DNA from 2 places in the Microbacterium sp. CFBP 13617 genome. Region 2 is predicted to be linked to the other one. Evidence: predicted binding sites of a transcription regulator. Region 2 holds the regulator's gene; the other holds the start of a gene.
What was found. Region 2 encodes LexA, which represses DNA repair genes until DNA is damaged. Its sites were predicted from a motif close to TCGAACANNTGTTCGA; they were not measured.
Positions count from the first base shown of each region.

Region 1: the regulator LexA is predicted to act here: its motif matches at 6,868-6,883, upstream of IFU40_RS00285 (Rv2578c family radical SAM protein).

Region 1 covers NZ_JACYNW010000001.1:63,629-72,319, reverse strand. The annotation lists gene IFU40_RS00305 (efflux RND transporter permease subunit) at 1-156, shown strand, start outside; partial or broken gene IFU40_RS16680 (DUF998 domain-containing protein) at 602-1,138, opposite strand; gene IFU40_RS00300 (aldose 1-epimerase family protein) at 1,473-2,378, opposite strand; gene IFU40_RS00295 (antibiotic biosynthesis monooxygenase) at 2,375-3,001, opposite strand; gene IFU40_RS00290 (DEAD/DEAH box helicase) at 3,392-5,704, shown strand; gene IFU40_RS00285 (Rv2578c family radical SAM protein) at 5,755-6,858, opposite strand; gene IFU40_RS00280 (hypothetical protein) at 6,986-8,398, opposite strand; gene IFU40_RS00275 (M15 family metallopeptidase) at 8,671-8,691, shown strand, end outside.
Region 2 covers NZ_JACYNW010000003.1:189,322-198,012, forward strand. The annotation lists gene IFU40_RS09420 (SseB family protein) at 1-621, opposite strand, end outside; gene priA (bifunctional 1-(5-phosphoribosyl)-5-((5-phosphoribosylamino)methylideneamino)imidazole-4-carboxamide isomerase/phosphoribosylanthranilate isomerase PriA) at 605-1,351, opposite strand; gene hisH (imidazole glycerol phosphate synthase subunit HisH) at 1,398-2,048, opposite strand; gene hisB (imidazoleglycerol-phosphate dehydratase HisB) at 2,045-2,659, opposite strand; gene IFU40_RS09440 (histidinol-phosphate transaminase) at 2,656-3,750, opposite strand; gene IFU40_RS09445 (LysM peptidoglycan-binding domain-containing protein) at 3,796-4,146, opposite strand; gene lexA (transcriptional repressor LexA) at 4,404-5,093, shown strand; gene IFU40_RS09455 (hypothetical protein) at 5,132-6,163, shown strand; gene IFU40_RS09460 (S9 family peptidase) at 6,163-8,049, shown strand; gene hflX (GTPase HflX) at 8,225-8,691, opposite strand, start outside.

The DNA of each region.
Region 1 (8,691 bases), on a different contig from region 2:
CTGACGCTGCTCGTGCTGCCGACCCTCTACAACCTCATCGAGGGAGCAAGCGAGCGGCGCCGGGAGCGACGGGCGGCCCGAGGGGAAGAGTCCGACGAGACGCCGACCGACGACGCCCACCCGCTGAGCCGCCGAGAGCTGCGCGGGAGCCGCTGACCCGGCCCGGGCCCGTTACCGTACGCCGGCGTGGCACCGGGCCCCCGCACGTTGCTGTCGACGCGGCGCGGTCGCTCGGCGCGGGCGCGGGCGGGGTGGTGAGCGTGGGCATCATCGGGACCTGAACCACGGATGCCGTGGCGTGCGAGGTGTCGCGGGCTTCGGGGCGGAAAGCCCCGAGGCCTCCCGCCGGGGCGAGAGCACGTGCGACGAGCGGCACCGGCGGTGTCGTGCTCGACGCGCGGCCGACCTCGGTGACCGACACCGCTCCCAGGGCCCCGGGGCGCGGTGCGCGGGCGCTCGACGAGACGGAGCCCGCGCGGCGCGCGATCGACGACCGGTGCGCGCGGCGGCGGGGGGCGAGGTGCGCGACATGGGGGGTCCCGGCATCCGGCGCTCGAACGGCCGTCGCCTGGGCCGAGGCGAGGATGTGCGTGAACATGCCCGCCCACGCGAACATCGCGGCGCACGCGATGGTCTCGAACAGGGCGAGGTTGATCGTCGCCGACACGAACAGTGCGATCGAGATGACCAACCACACCAGAGCGACGCCCGTGCTGATGGCCATGCGCTTGCCGAGGCGGTGGAACAGGACGGGCGAGGTGAGCAGCAGCGCCAGGAAGCCGAGCACCATCGAACCCGCGACCCGGTCGTGCAGGTCTTTGTCGGTGTTGAGAGGAATGCAGCCGACGAGGGCGAGATTCACGCCGATGACATTGAGGCAGAGGAAGGCGATGGTCGCGGCTCCCCGGCGCGCCGGTCCGCGACCGAGGCGGCGGACATCGCGGCGCACGCGGAAGGCGAAATACACGACGATCATTCCGCTGACCTTGAGCGTGTTGTTGAAGAATGCGGCCGAAAGGTCGTGGAACGTCCCCAACTGGCTGAAGTGCAGCTGCCACCACAGCGGGTCGCTCGTCGTCGCGATCGACAGCAGCAGGCCGCCCACCAGGACGATCAACGCCGCAGCGCCGACGTGCATCGTGGGCACGGCGTCGAGGCGTCGGACGACTCCGCGCAGGCGCAGGCGCGGGATCGAGGGCGAGGAAGGGACGGCGGATCGGAGCGCGGTGCTCATGGCGGGGGATCTTTCCTCAGGACGGAACGAGCGTCCCCCCACACCGCGGGACCCTCGGCCCCCGTCGGCTCATTCGGGTATCAACCGAGGGAACCGTGGTCCTCGGCCGCCCCCGGCCTTGACGGAAACCGTCACTCGAATGGTAACGTTCGCGGCGCGTTATTGGGAAAGGGGTTGCCTGAGGATATCCCTGATCATCTGCACATTCCGTGTCCCCCAAATGGGGGACAAGGAATGCTCACGAGTGAAAGACGATGCCCCATTCCCGGGTGAGCGAAGCCCCCGGATCGAGGGTGTCGAGGTCGAGTCCCGAGGCGAAGGCATTCGCCGGGGCGGTCATCGGCTCGATCGCCACGGCGAGGGGCTGGCCGGGGTACCGATCGGTCGTGAACACCTGCGCCCAACGGAACCCATCGTCCTGCCAGAGCTCCACGGCGCGTCCGTCGGGCGCGGTCAGGGTGTGCCGCGCGCGGCCCTCGGCGTCGCGCTCGAGGCCGCGGTAGCCGTTGTCGAGCGAGGCGTCGCCCAGGCGTCGGCCCGCGCGCAGGTCGTTCGTCTCGTCTACCGACACCTCGTCGACCGGGATCTTGCGGTCGTCGAGCACGAGCGTGGTCGTGCCGGTGGACTGTACGACGAGATCGGCGGTGTCGACCCCGCCGATCTGCAGGTAGGGGTGCACGCCGAGCGCGACCGGGGCGACCGTCGCTCCGACGTTCTCGATGACGTGCGTGACCTGCAGGCCATCGGGCTGCAGCGCGAACGTCACCCGGGTGCGCAGGTGGAACGGGTATCCGGTCTGCGGAACGACGTCGGCGCCGAGCACGAGGCGGTCGGTCGTGTGCTCGATGGGCTGGTACGTGCCGAAGCGCAACAACCCGTGGCTGGCGTTGCCGAGGGCGGGCTCACTGATGGCGAGCTGCCGTTCGACCCCGTCGAAGGTGTACCTGCCGTCGCGGATGCGGTTCGGCCAGGGGACCAGCACGACGCCGGATGCCGCGGGCGTGGGTGCGTCGTCGGCGTAACGCGGAACCAGGTCGACGCGGTCGACCGTGAGCGCCCGCAGCGCCGCGCCCACCTGGGCGATCTCGGCGGACGCGTGGTCGGTGCGCAGATGGAAGCGGTGTCCGGTGGGGTCGGCGGTCATGACGAGGCCTTTCTCGGGCGGGGCGGGCGCTGCAGCCAGGGGCGCAGCAGGCGGGTGACCCACGGGAGCACCGCGTAGGTCATGACGGGCGTGAGCATGAGGGTGGTCGCGAGCACGCGCAGCACCAGGGGAACCTCGGTGAAACCGGGCACGAAGCCCAGCAGCCAGGAGGCCAGCAGGTTGGTGGGGAAGAACCCGACCCAGATCGTCACCGCCTGCTTCCACCGCGGGGGAGCGGACGGGACCGGTTGCTGCACCGGTTGGGTCCCGGCATCCGTCGTCGCCTCCATGATCGAGCCGAACGGGGCGTCGAACCACCCCTCGATCCCGGTGCGTCGCTCCACGCGTTCCTCGCGGGCGAACGGGCGCCCCGAATCGAGCCACCATTGACGCTGCGTCGAGGTGTCCCACTGCTCGAGCGTCGTGATGTCGCGGAACCGGTAGAGCATGTACCAGAGGTCGCTGTCTTCGCCAGCGCGCACCCAGCCCGAGCCGAGGAAGCCGGGGAACGCGGTCGCGAGGTCGGTGCCGGCCTGCATCCAGGAGGTCGCTTCGGCGGTGCGCGTCGGGTCGATGCGCCGCTCGATCGCCACCGTGATGGGGTGGGCGTCGGTGTCTGCCATGGGTCCATCTTCGTCCACGCCGGGCGTGCACCGACGTCGGGGGAGGCATGTCCCCCTTCGTGCGGTTCTGAGGGGTCGAACCCGCACGAAGGGGGACATGAGCGCGGGGTGGGGGAGGGGTGTCCCACTTGGTGCGATCGACGGGCCGCGAACCTGCACGGATGGGGACATGGATGCCATTCCCAGCCGCGACCGGTAACGTCGGTGAGTCGGCTCTGGACACCGCGCGTGATGCGCGGATGGGTTTGTAGTCCAAGGGGCCGATGGAGAGCACGCGATCGCGTCCTCCCATCACTAGTGAATGGCCCCCGGCCGACGGATGTCCGGGTTTCGCACCGCTGCGCGCGGTGCCGCTGTCTCGCGCGAAACAGAACCCAGAAGGACATCGTCATGCCCAAGAACAAGAAGCCCGCCGGCGGCCGCCCCGCCAAGAACTTCGAGCCGCGCTACGGTGCGCAGACCTCGTTCCAGGACCGCAAGCGCCGCCCCGAGGGTGCCGCGTCCGCGAAGCCCGGCAGCAAGAGCCCGAGCCACCGCGGTTACCGTCCCGAGGCCGAGGCCGCCCCCGACAAGCGTCGCTGGAGCGCACAGGACCGCGTCGGTCGCGACGAGTCGCGCGGCATCCGCAGCTCCGCCCGCGATGACCGCTCCGGCCGCACCGACCGCCCGGCGCGCTCGTTCGACGATCGCCCCGCGCGTTCGTTCGACGACCGTCCCCGCCGCGATTTCGGTGACCGCCCGGCCCGTTCGTTCGACGACCGCTCCGGTCGCCCCGCTCGCGACGACCGCGCCCCTCGCGTGGATCGCGTCGACCGCGACAGCCGCCGCGCCACCGGCGACGGGCGCCCGTCGTTCCGCGACGAGCGCCCGCGTCGTGATTTCGGCGACCGCCCCGCCCGTTCGTTCGACGAGCGTCCCCGCCGTGACTTCGGTGACCGTCCGGCCCGTTCGTTCGACGAGCGTCCCCGTCGCGACTTCTCGGACCGTCCCGCCCGCGACGAGCGTCCCCGTCGCGATGCCGGCGAGCGTCCCGCCCGGTCGTTCGACCGCCGCGACGAGCGTCCGGCCCGTTCGTCGGATGACCGTCCCGCTCGTTCGTTCGACCGCAGCGACCGTCCCGCACGCTCGTTCGACCGCACTGATCGCCCGGCGCGTTCGTTCGACCGCACTGATCGCCCGGCGCGTTCGTTCGATCGCAGCGATCGTCCGGCCCGTTCGTTCGACCGTAACGACCGCCCCGCGCGCTCGTTCGACCGCAACGACCGCCCCGCCCGTTCGACCGACGACCGTCCCGCCCGGTCGTTCGACCGGAACGAGCGTCCGGCTCGTTCGTTCGACGAGCGCCCGGCCCGTTCGTTCGGTGACCGTCCCGCCCGCGACGAGCGTCCCCGCCGCACCGATGGCCCGAACCGCGCGGACTGGAACGCCACCCCGAAGCGCTCGGCCGAGCACGAGCAGCGCGTCGACGTCGTGCACGAGCGCCTGCAGGCGCAGGCCGTGGACGTCGCGACCGAGACCGGTGTCGGCTTCGCCGAGCTCGGCTTCGGCGACAACATCGTCCGTGCCCTCGCCAGCCTCGGCGCGGCCACGCCGTTCCCCATCCAGGCGGCGACGGTGAAGCCCATCCTCGACGGTCGTGACGTGCTCGCGCGCGGTCGCACCGGCTCGGGCAAGACCATCGCGTTCGGTGCCCCCATGGTCGAGAGCGTCCTGCGTTCGCAGGCGGGCGAGAAGCGTCAGTTCGCTCGCGCGCCCAAGGCCCTTATCCTCGCCCCCACCCGCGAGCTGGCCCTGCAGATCGACCGCACGGTGCAGGTCATCGCCCGCAGCGTCGGCCTGTTCACCACGCAGATCTACGGCGGCGTGCCCCAGGCCCGCCAGGTGGGTGCGCTGAAGAAGGGCGTCGACATCATCATCGGCACCCCCGGCCGCATCGAAGACCTGCTCAACCAGGGCAAGCTCGACCTGTCGCAGGTGCAGGTGGCCGTGCTGGACGAGGGCGACCACATGTGCGAGCTCGGTTTCCTCGAGCCGGTGCAGCGCATCCTGCGCGCCACCGCGAAGGGCAGCCAGAAGCTGCTGTTCTCGGCCACGCTCGACCGTGAGGTCGCCGCCCTCGTCGACGAGTTCCTCGTCGACCCGGCCGTGTACGAGGTCGCCGGTGAGGACCAGGACTCGGGCACCATCGAGCACCGCGTGCTCGTGATCGACCACCGCGACAAGGCCGAGATCCTCGGTTCGCTCGTCGACCGCCCGGGCAAGACCCTCGTCTTCGCCCGTACCCGCGCGTACGCCGAGACGCTCGCCGCGCAGTTCGACGACGCCGGTATCGCCGCGGTCGCGCTGCACGGTGACCTCAACCAGCAGAAGCGCACGCGCAACCTCGAGAAGCTCACCTCGGGTCGCGTCAACGTGCTCGTCGCCACCGACGTCGCCGCCCGCGGCATCCACGTCGACGACATCGACCTGGTGATCCAGGCCGACGCCCCCGACGAGTACAAGACGTACCTGCACCGTTCGGGCCGCACCGGCCGCGCCGGTCGCAGCGGCACCGTGGTGACGCTCATCACGCGGCAGCGTCAGCGCCGCATGACCGAGCTGCTCGACCGCGCCGAGATCCAGGCGCCCTTCGAGCCGGCGCAGCTCGGCGACGACCTGATCGAAGAGATCTCGGGCCGCCAGCTCGCGGACGTCACCTCGTAATCCGCCTCGATCGAGACCCCCGTCGCGTCCGCGGCGGGGGTCTCGTGCGTTCAGAAGAGCCGCGGCTCGCTGGCCGGAGCGACGCGGGGGCGAATGGATGCCGAGGGCCCGGTGCCACGGACCGGACCGAGGCTGCTCGTCGGCGTCGCGCGGGCGGCGAGGCCCGGCTGCGGTCGCCCGCGAGGGTGGTCGTCTTCGTCCCACCCGTCGAGTCGGTGCAGGCGCAGCAGGGGACGCATGCGTGCGCCGAGCCAGGTGCGGTAGGCCTTGGGCGCTTGGGCGGAGACGCCCGGGTAGAGACCGCGGTACGACGACACCAGGTGCGGTTGCTCGCGCCCCAGCCATTCGAGGAACCACTGCTTCGCGCCCGGACGCAGGTGCAGCGCGCCGTAGACGACGCGAGCCGCGCCGGCGGCGCGGATGCGCGCGAGGGCGTCGTCGAGTAGGGCGAGCGAGTCGGTCAGGTGCGGCAGGATCGGCATGAGGAAGACCGTGACGCGGAAGCCGGCGGCGGTGGCGGCGCGGACCGTGTCGAGGCGGGCGTCGGCGCTGGGGGTGCCCGGCTCGATCGCGTTCTGCAGGGCGTCGTCGAAGACGGCGATCGACATCGCCAACGAGACCTTCACCTGCGTGGCGGCGTCGGCGAGCAGGGGGAGGTCTCGGCGCAGGAGCGTGCCCTTGGTGAGGATCGAGAAGGGCGTGCCGTTGTCGGTGAGCGCGCCGACGATGTCGGGCATGAGGCGGTATCGCCCCTCGGCGCGCTGGTAGGGGTCGGTGTTCGTGCCGAGCATGACGGGCTCGCGCGCCCACGATCCCCGACGCACCTCCGTGCGCAGCACGTCGGCGACATTGACCTTGACGACGATCTGGGAGTCGAAGTCGGCGCCGTAGTCGAGGTCGAGGTACTCGTGCGTCTTGCGGGCGAAGCAGTACGAGCACGCGTGCGTGCAGCCCCGGTACGGGTTCACGGTCCAGTCGAACGGCATGGCCGACATGCCGGGCACGCGATTCAGAGCGCTCTTGCACTGCACCTCGTGGAACGTCATTCCGGCGAACTCGGGGGTCGTCACCGATCGGACGAGACCGTCGATGCGCTCCATACCGGGAAGCGCCGACGGGTCGTCGACGCCCAGCTGCTGCCCCTGCCATCTCATGTCGAACATTCGAACACATGTTCTACTTTGCCGCAAGCGCAGCGGTGAACGACGAGCAGGACGAGCACGTGATCGACGGGACCCGTCGGAGCCGGAGCGTCGGCCTCTACGAGTCCGCCGCCCGCGCTCACCCGATGGTGATGATCCCGCCCCCCTCGCCCGAGTCGTAGGGCAGGTCGTAGGAGATGGTCGGCGCCTGCGGGTGGCTGACGGCGACGGTGATGTCGTACGGGGAGAAGTAACCGGTGGTGAACAGGACGTCCGACACCGCCAATCCTGTGGCGTCGGTTGTGCGGGTCTGCACGGTTGGTCCGACGTAGTCCCGCCAGCGTGCGGGGCCGCGAGTGATCATGAGGGTCACTATTTCTCCGGCTCCCGCGGAGGTGCCGTCCACCCGCAGGAGCCGCACGCCGACTCCGCTCTTGGTGATCTTGTTCGTCTGCCCGTCCTGGGGAGCCGCGGGCTGCGTCACCCAGACGAGCTTGCGCACCGACGACGTGATCGTGGCGGAGGCGGGGAACGTTTCCGCAGCCGAGCCGGACAGGGTTCCCGATGCGGTCGTCTCGCCGAGCTCGATGCCGGGAAGGGGGGCCGACCCATCGGCACCGGTCGTCACGAGGATACTTGTGGCGCCCCCGGGGGTGAACGTCATCCCGGCACTCAAAGAAACGGTCACCACGTCTCCGGAGGAAGGTGCGCCGTCTCTCGAGACGCGTACGACCACTCCCGAGAGCAGTCTCGACGAGTCGACGGTGTAGGTCGGCGCGTCGAACGACACCGTCGACGGGGTCACCACGACGACGCCCGACTCGTAGGGCAGGTCGTAAGAGATCGTCGGCGCGTACGGGTGGCTGACGGCGACGGTGATGTCGTACTCGGAGAAGAACCCGGTGGTGAACAGGACGTCCGACACCGCCAATCCCGTGGCGTCGGTGGTGCGGGTCTGCACGGTCGGTCCGACGTAGTCCTTCCACCTCGCGGGGCCGCGCGGGATCATGAAGGTCACGACTTCTCCGGCTCCCGCGGAGGTGTCGTCCACCCGCAGCAGTCGCACGCCCACTCCGCTCTTGGTGATCTTGTTCGACTGTCCGTCCTGGGGAGCTGCGGGCTGAGTCACCCAGACGAGCTTGCGCACCGACGACGTGACCGCGGCCGAGGCGGGGGTCACGCCCACCGACGTGGCGGACAGGGTTCCCGATGCCGTCGTCTCGGCGAGTTCGATGTCGGGCAGTTGGGCCGACCCGTCGGCACCGGTCGTCACGGGCAGGCTCGTCGTGCCCCCGGGGGTGAACGTCATTCCGGCGCTCAACGACACGGTGACCACGGCTCCGGCGAGGGGAGCACCGTCTTTCGTGACGCGCACGACCACCCCCGAGAGCAGCCTCGTGAAGTCGACCGTGTAGGTCGGCGCATCGAACGACGCCGTCGCCATCCCGGACGCGGCGGCGGCTGCCGGGGTGGCGACGGAGAGGGCGATCACGGGCACGGACCACGCCGCTCCCGTGACGAGGGTGCGGCGGGAGATCGGTGGGGGAGTCATGCGTCTCTTCTTCCGTCGTGGGACGTTCGAGGTCGGGGCAGGTGGCTTCAACGACGGCGGTGGTGCGCACCTGTCCGGTCGGGGCCGGAACGGCAGGATCGTCCTCACCGACCTTCTCCTGCGGCTGGCACAGGGCTGGGCGACGGGGCGGATTTTGGTCCGTCCCGGCGCAGTTTTTCGCCCGGTGGGTGATGCGAGTGGCGAAGGATCCGCCTTGCGCCGGGCGTCGCGACTCGACTCCCCTCCCATCCGGGGCGAGAATGGAAGTCGTCATGTCGCACGATCCCGAGCTC
Region 2 (8,691 bases):
CTGCAGGCCGGTGAAGATCGTGGGCGACGTGTGCGCGGGCTCCCACGCCTCACCCTGTGCGATCGCCCAGACGGCGGGGCGGCGGATGACGAACTCCGTCTCCGAACCCGGATCGACGACGATGAGCTCGGTGTCCTCGGAGGCTGCGGCCAGGGCCGTGCGTCGCCCGTCGGCGGGAACCGGTCGGGCCAGGGCGTCCCAGGTCTGCAGGGCCGTCACCGACGTGAACACCGGCAGCACCTTGCGGCCGTCGGGAGCCGCGACCGTCACGATCGACAGCTCCTGCGTCTTGTCGACCTCGAGGCCGTGCGCGCCGATGCCGTGGTCGCCCTTCTCGGCGACGAGCGGGATCAGCAGGCGCGCCTCGCGGTAGGCGTCGACCACCGCACGCGCGTCGCCCTCACCGGCGCGGAACGCCAGGAGAGCCGCGAGCAGGGCGGGGTCGGCAGAACCGTCGTCACCCGAGTGCGGGTTGGACTGGAAGCTGCGCCCCTCCCAGGGGACACCGGCGGAATCCGCGTTCGCGGCGTCCGAGTGGAGGGCGTCCGTGTGCGGAACGTGCGCGCGCTGGTCGTGCCCGTGCGCGCCGTGGCCGTGCGGACCGTCAGTGTCCGGCGACATCCAGTGCCTCAGCGAGGGTGAACTGCCCCGCGTACAGTGCCTTGCCGACGATCGCGCCTTCGACGCCGAGCGGCACCAGGTCGCGCAGCGCCGCGATGTCGTCGAGGCTCGACACCCCGCCCGACGCGACGATCGGCTTCGGGGTGCGCTGCGTCATCTCGCGCAGCAGCTCGATGTTCGGGCCGCGGAGCGTGCCGTCTTTGGTGACGTCGGTGACGACGTAGCGGCTGCAGCCGGCGTCTTCGAGCCGGTCCAGGACGGTCCACAGGTCGCCGCCGTCGCGGGTCCAGCCGCGCGCGGCGAGCGTGGTGCCGCGCACGTCGAGGCCGACGGCGATCGCCTCACCGTAACGGTTGATGACATCGGCGGCCCACTCGGGGTTCTCGAGTGCGGCCGTGCCGAGGTTGATGCGGCTCGCGCCGCTCTCGAGGGCGGCCTCGAGGGAGCGGTCGTCGCGGATGCCGCCCGACAGCTCGACCTGCACACCCTTGACCTGCTTGATGACCTTGCGCATCACGGCGGCGTTGTTGCCGCGACCGAAGGCGGCGTCGAGGTCGACGAGGTGGATCCACTGCGCGCCCTGGCGTGCGAAGTCCGCGGCGGCGTCGACGGGGTCGCCGTAGCTGGTCTCGGTGCCGGCCTCACCCTGGGTCAGGCGGACGGCTTTGCCGTCGGCCACATCGACCGCGGGAAGCAGGACAAGTTCGGGCGTCGACGCGAAATCGTTCATGGCTCCTCGCACCCGTCAGCGCACTTCGCCGAGCCTGGGCACGAGGTCACACAGTAGTCGTGCGCAGCCCGTCGATCCAATTGGCCAGGAGCCGGATGCCGGCTTCGCCCGACTTCTCGGGGTGGAACTGCGTCGCCGACAGCGGACCGTTCTCGACCGCCGCGAGAAACGGTGCGCCATACGTGCACCACGTCAGCACGGGCTCCGGGAACGGCGGCGTGACCTCGAGCGACCACTGCTGCGCCGCATACGAGTGCACGAAGTAGAAGCGCTCCTTCTCGATGCCCTGGAACAGGCGCGACCCGTCTCCGGACGCCACGGTGTTCCAGCCCATGTGCGGCAGTACGGGCGCTTCGAGCTCGTCCACCGTGCCCGGCCACTCACCGAGCCCGGGGGTGTCGGCACCGCGCTCGACTCCCCGCTCGAACATCACCTGCATGCCGACGCAGATACCGAGCACCGGGCGGCCTCCGGCGAGCCGCCGGTCGATGATCTCTCCCCCGCGGCTGGCGTTCAGGGCGCCCATGACCGCGCTGTACGCACCCACACCGGGCACGAGGAGCCCGTCGGCGTCGAGGAGCAGCGCGCGGTCGGAGGTCAGTCGCGCATCGGCACCGGCTTCGATGAGCGCCTTGACGGCCGAGTGGACGTTGCCGGAACCGTAGTCGAGGACCGCGACGACGGGCTTGCGCGTCACAACGCGCCCTTGGTGCTGGGGATGCCGTCGACCAGCGGGTCGAGGGCCTTGGCCTGACGGAAGGCGCGCGCGAACGCCTTGTACTCGGCCTCGGCGATGTGGTGCGGGTCGCGCCCACCCAGAACGCGCACGTGCACGGTGAGGCCGCCGTGGATCGAGATGGCCTCGAACGTGTGACGCACGAGCGAACCGGTGAAGTGTCCGCCGATGAGGTGGTGCTCGAAGCCCACGGGCTCACCGGTGTGCACGAGGTACGGGCGACCGCTGATGTCGACGACCGCCTGGGCCAGCGCCTCGTCGAGGGGAACGAGCGCGTCGCCGTAGCGGGCGATGCCCGACTTGTCGCCCAGGGCCTGACGAATCGCCTGACCGAGCACGATCGCGGTGTCCTCGACCGTGTGGTGGGCGTCGATGTGGGTGTCGCCCGTCGCGCGCACCCGCAGATCGGTCAGCGAGTGCTTGGCGAAGGCCGTGAGCATGTGGTCGAAGAACGGCACCGTGGTCTGGATGTCGCTGACCCCGCGACCGTCGAGGTCGAGTTCGAGTTCGATGCGCGACTCGCTCGTCTCGCGCGTGATCGAGGCGGTACGGGGCGTGGCGGGGCCGGTCATGACCGCGATCCTACCGAGGCGAGGGCGTCGAGGAACGCGGTGGTCTCGTCGTCGGTACCGGCCGTGACACGCAGGTGGTGCGCGATGCCGACGTCGCGGATGAGCACACCGCGGTCGTACAGCGCCTTCCACGTGGCGGCGGGGTCGTCGACGCCGCCGAAGAGCACGAAGTTCGTCCACGACTCGTGGGCGGTGTACCCGAGGGCGGCCACGGTGGCCGAGATGCGGTCGCGCTGCGCGACGATCTCGTCGACCATCGACAGCATCGTCTCGGCGTGCACGAGGGCCGCCGTCGCGGCGGCCTGCGTGAGCGCGCTCAGGTGGTACGGAAGACGGACGAGTCGCAGCGCGTCGACCAGCGCAGGATCGGCGGCCAGGTACCCCACGCGTGCGCCGGCGAAGGCGAAGGCCTTGCTCATGGTGCGCGACACCACCAGACGCGGGCGACCGGGCAGCAGCGACACGGCCGAGGGCTCGTCACGCGGAGCGAACTCCTGGTAAGCCTCGTCGACGATCACGATGCCGTCGGTCTCGGCGTATACGGCCTCGATGACATCGAGACGCAGCGGGGTACCCGTGGGGTTGTTCGGCGCGCAGAGGAAGACGATGTCGGGGCGGTGCTCACGCACCTGGGCCGCGGCGGCTTCGGCGCTCAGCGAGAAGTCGTGCGCGCGTTCCCCGGCGATCCATCGCGCGCCCGTCGCGCGGGTGAGGATCGGGTACATCGAGTAGGTGGGCGCGAAGCCCACAGCCGACCGGCCCGGTCCACCGAACGCCTGCAGGATGTGCTGGAGCACCTCGTTGGAGCCGTTGGCCGCCCAGATCTGCTCGCGCGTCAGGCCGTGACCGAGGTACGCGGCGAAGCTCTCTCGAAGAGCGGTGAACTCGCGATCGGGATACCGGTTGACGTCGCGCAGGGCCCGAGCCACGGCGTCGAGGATGTCATCGGCCACCTCGGGCGGAACCGGATGCGTGTTCTCATTCACGTTGAGAGCCACGGGCAGGGCGGCCTGCGGGGCTCCGTAGGGGGTCATCCCCCGCAGATCGTCGCGAAGAGGCAGGTCGTCGAGGCGTACGGTCACCCGACCCATCGTAGGCGGCGTGCCGGGGAGAGGCTCATCGCGCACCCGCGGAGGTCAGCCGGCCTGGATGTACTCGGTGGGGATCGCGATGCGCTGACCGGCCGCGAGCGAGCCGCCCTGGAGGGCGTTCAGACGCGTGATCTCGGCGACGACGTCGCGCGGATCGGCCGCGGGGGCGATGTCTTCGGCGATCGACCACAGGGTCTCGCCGCTCATGACGGTGATCTCTGTGAACGAACCGGCCGGTGCGCCGGCGTCGCCCGAGGCGAGCGCTGCTCCCCCGCCGACGGCGGCGATGCCGAGGGCGACGGCGAGCGGGAGGGCGACGACGAAGGCGACGACACGGCGCCCGCGGGCGGTGATGCGCAGGCGGGTCGTGGAGGCGGTGGAGGTGATGCTGCTCATGGTGTGCTCCTTGGTGGGGAGAGATTCGCACCCCGCCCTCGGCCGGGAGGGCGGCGTGCGAATCTGTATTCCGAATCTATCTTCGATACTGCGACGGTGTCAACACACCGGTTGTCGGAAACGAATCGAACGCGACACGCGTGCGGCTCCGTGTCATTCGTGTCCTCTACCGGATACGGTTTCGACACGGAGACCTCATCACCAACCTCCGACATTCGAATTTCCGCCGCCCTTCCCGCGGCGCGAGGGGAGCACAGATGACCGACGCGACGACCGCCTCCGGGCGCGAACGACCGCAGACGCGACGGCGCAAGAACCTCAGCGACAAGCAGCTCGCGATCCTCGAAGTCATCCAGCGATCGATCGCGCGGCACGGTTATCCGCCGAGCATGCGCGAGATCGGCGACGCCGTCGGCCTGAAGTCGCTGTCGAGCGTCACGCATCAGCTGAACCAGCTCGAGCTCAGCGGCTACCTGCGCCGCGACCCGGGTAAGACCCGCGCCATGGAGGTGCTGATCGACCTTCCCGGCACCGCCGCCGAGAACCCCGCCGACACCGCCCCCGCGGTGGGCGACGCCGCCCTCGTGCCCCTGGTGGGCCGGATCGCGGCGGGCGTGCCCATCACCGCCGACCAGCACGTGGAGGAGATCTTCCCCCTCCCCCGCCAGCTCGTCGGCAAGGGCGAGTTGTTCATGCTCAAGGTCTCGGGCGACTCGATGATCGACGCGGCGATCTGCGACGGCGACTGGGTGGTCGTGCGCTCGCAGGCGAACGCGGAGAACGGCGAGATCGTGGCCGCGATGCTCGACGGCGAGGCCACGGTGAAGACCTTCCGTCGCCGTGACGGCCACACCTGGCTTCTCCCCCGCAACAGCGCGTTCGAGCCCATCCTCGGCGACGAGGCCGTCGTGCTCGGGCGCATCGTGGCGGTGCTGCGCGCGGTGTGAACCGTGCGTCGTGGTGGCGGGCGCGCCACAATGGCGCCATGACCGCCGGCCCGCCCTCGACCGCATCGACCTCGACCAAACGCGTCGCGAAGCCGTCCGTCGTGGTGCGCGTCACGGCATCCGTGGTGGTGCTGATCGTGGTGGCCCTGCTCACGCCGCTGGCCCTCGTCGCCTCGTGGGCGCGCGTGCAGCTCGTCGATGAGGACTCCTTCGTCGCCACTCTCGCTCCCCTCTCGTCCGACCCCGCCGTGCAAGACCTCGTCATCGCCGAGTCGACGAGCGCCATCTCGGCGTCCGTCGACTTCTCGGCGATCGCGGGCGCGGGCGTCGACGGTCTCGTCGCCCTCGGCGTGCCGCAGGAAGCGGCGCGTGTCCTCGGCCTGGTCGCGCAGCCGTCCGCCGACTCGCTGCGCTCGATCACGCAGCAGGCGGTGACCGACGTGGTGCGCTCCGATCGGTTCTCCGACGTCTGGTCGGGGGTCGTGCGCACCGCGCACCGCGCCTTCGTCTTCGGAGCCACCTCCGACGGTGGCGGCATCATCGTGCAGACTCCGGACGGCCTGGGCGTGCAGATCGGCGGGGTGGTCTCGGCGATCGTCGCCGAGCTGGACCTGCAGGGCTCGCCCGTGGCCGCCCTGGTCCCCCCGATCGACCGGATCGTGGTCCTCGGCGACGGAACGACGCTGCAGGCCGTGCGGTCGGCGTACGCGGCCGCCACCACGGCGGGAGTGGCGGCACCCCTGCTCGTGGGCGTGCTCCTGGTCGGCGGGGTCGTCGTCGCTCCCCGTCGACGGCGCGCGCTGATCGGCGCCGGCATCGCGGTCGCCGTCGGCGCGGCCACCCTGCTCGTGGCGGTCGCCGTGGGCGCGGCGCAGGCGCACCGCACCGCCGTTCTGCGGGGCTTCGACGCCGCGGGGATCGACGCCGTGGTGCGGCAGCTGTCGTCCGGTCTCGTGGGCACGGCGAGCACGGTTCTGGGCATCGGCCTCGTCGCGGGCATCGCGGGCGTCCTGCTCGTCCGGCGTGCCCGACCCCGACGGATGTCGGAGCCCCGGCCTACGCTGGAGTGATGGCAGACACCCTCCCCTACGGTTCCTGGCCCTCCCCGATCACTCCCGAGTCGGTGGCGCAGTCCTCCCCTCGCATCGACGGCGCGCTGTTCGTCGGCGATGAGGTGTGGTGGGCGGAATCCGTGCCCGCCGAGGCGGGTCGCGTCGCGGTGAAGCGGCGCCGCACCGACGGTGCGGTCGAGACGGTGCTGCCCGCACCCGCCAACGCCCGTTCCGCCGTTCACGAATACGGCGGCGGGGCCTGGACCGCCTCCGACGACGGGGAGCTGTTCTATGTCGAGAAGACCGACCAGCGCGTCTACGCCCTTCGCCCGGGCGGCGAGGCGCGCGCGCTGACGCCGGCCGACGACACGGTGCGCCACGGCGGGTTGCGGTTCGAGCACGGCACCCTGCTCGCCGTCCGCGAGACGCACGGGAGCGCCCGCGTTCCCGCACGCGCCATCGTGCGCATCTCGCTCGACGGCGCCGTCGACGTGCTCGCCGAGGGCAGCGACTTCGTCGCGCAGCCCGCGCTGTCGCCCGACGGCCGGTCTCTCGCGTGGGTGGCGTGGAACCACCCCGACATGCCCTGGGATGCCACGACCCTGCGCGTGACCGAGATCGGCACCGGCGAGGTGCGCGAGATCGCCGACACCCCGCGCCAGGCCCCGCTGCAGCCCGTGTGGCTCGGCGACGACGAGCTGTTGTACGCCGACGACCCCGACGGCCGGTGGAACCTGTTCCGCCGTCCCCTCGACGGCGAGCCGCAGCCGGTGTCGCCGGTCGACGCCGACACGGGCGGCGGGCTGTGGGTGCTCGGGACGCGGTGGTTCGGAGCGACCGACGACGGGCGCATCGTCGCCGTCCGCACCGACGGTGCCGACGAGATCGTCGAGATCGCGCCGTCCGGCGTGCGCCCGGTGGACGTGCCCGTCGTGGCCGGCGCGGCGATCGATGACGTGCGCGGGCACCGCGTGCTCGTATCGGGCTCCGACGCCGGCGGCCGCTCGGGGCTGTGGGCGGTCGACCTCGACGCCGGCACCGTCGACCTGGTGACCGGTGGATCCGGGGCCTGGGGCGACGAGTGGATGCCGACGGCCCGCGCCCTCGAGACCGAGGGGCCGCACGGACCCGTGCACGCTTTCGCCTACGCGCCCACGAACCCCGACGTCGCCGCGCCCGAGAACGAGCGCCCGCCCTACGTCGTGCTCGTGCACGGTGGCCCCACCTCGCACGTGGGTCCGGCGCCGTCAGCCAAGACGGCGTTCTTCACGAGCCGCGGCATCGGCGTGCTCGACGTGAACTACGGCGGTTCCACCGGATACGGTCGCGACTACCGTGACCGGCTGAAGGGTCAGTGGGGCGTGGTCGATGTCGATGACGTCGCCGCCGCGGCCTCCGCCCTCGCCGAGGCGGGTCTGGCCGACCCCGAGCGCCTGGCGATCGCCGGCGGCTCCGCCGGCGGATGGACGGTGCTCGCCGCCGTGACGAACACCGACGTGTTCTCGGCCGGGATCTCGCGCTACGGCGTGGGCGACGCCCGTGCCCTCGCCGAAGACACTCACGACTTCGAGGCCCGGTATCTCGACGGCCTGATCGGACCGCTGCCCGAGGCCGAAGCGGTGTATGTGGAGCGCTCGCCTCTGAGCCATCCCGAGCGCTTCCGCGTTCCCCTGCTCATCCTGCAGGGAAGCGAGGACCGGGTCGTGCCGCCGTCGCAGGCCGAGGCGATCCGTGACGCCCTCGCGGCGCACGAGGTTCCCCACGCGTACGTCCTGTACGAGGGCGAGGGTCACGGCTTCCGCCGCGCCGAGACGGTGATCGACTCCCTGCGACGCGAACTGGGCTTCCTCGGGGCGGTCTTCGGCTTCGAGACCCCCGGTATTCCGCCGCTGGAGCTGAGCTGAGACTGTCGCGCGGCTGAAGCGGGCGAAGCAGGCTCTCGGTGCGGAAGAAGCCGAGGCGTCGGCGCGCGCGTCGGGAGAGCGTCGAGGGCGAGGTCGGCGTCGACGGTGCGCGCCCCCGAACCGCACGCCGACGGGCCCCCACCGCGATCGGAGGGGGCCCGTCGTGCGACGGCCGTCAGGCCGCGAACTGCTCCAGCTCGGCCGCCAGGCGCGCCCCCACGTGAGCGTGAAGGAACGTCCCCGTGTCGCGGTGCTCCTGCGCCACGATGAGTCCGCTCTCGTGCACGGCCGACACGAGATCACCACGGTCGTACGGGACGACCGCCTGCACTTCGACGGCGGGCAGGGGCAGAGCGTCCTCGATGGCGGCGCGAAGCTCCTCGATCCCCTCGCCCGTGCGCGACGAGACGAACTTCGCGTTCGGGGCGAGGCCGCGCAGCACCAGGCGTTCGTCCTCGGTCACGAGGTCGGCCTTGTTGAAGACGACGATCTCCTGACCGAAGTTCGCGTCGACATCGCCCATCACGTCGCGCACCGTCATCAGCTGCGCGGCCGGATCGGGATGCGACGCGTCGACGACGTGCAGGATGACGTCGGCGTCGCCGACCTCTTCCAACGTCGAGCGGAACGCCTCGACGAGCT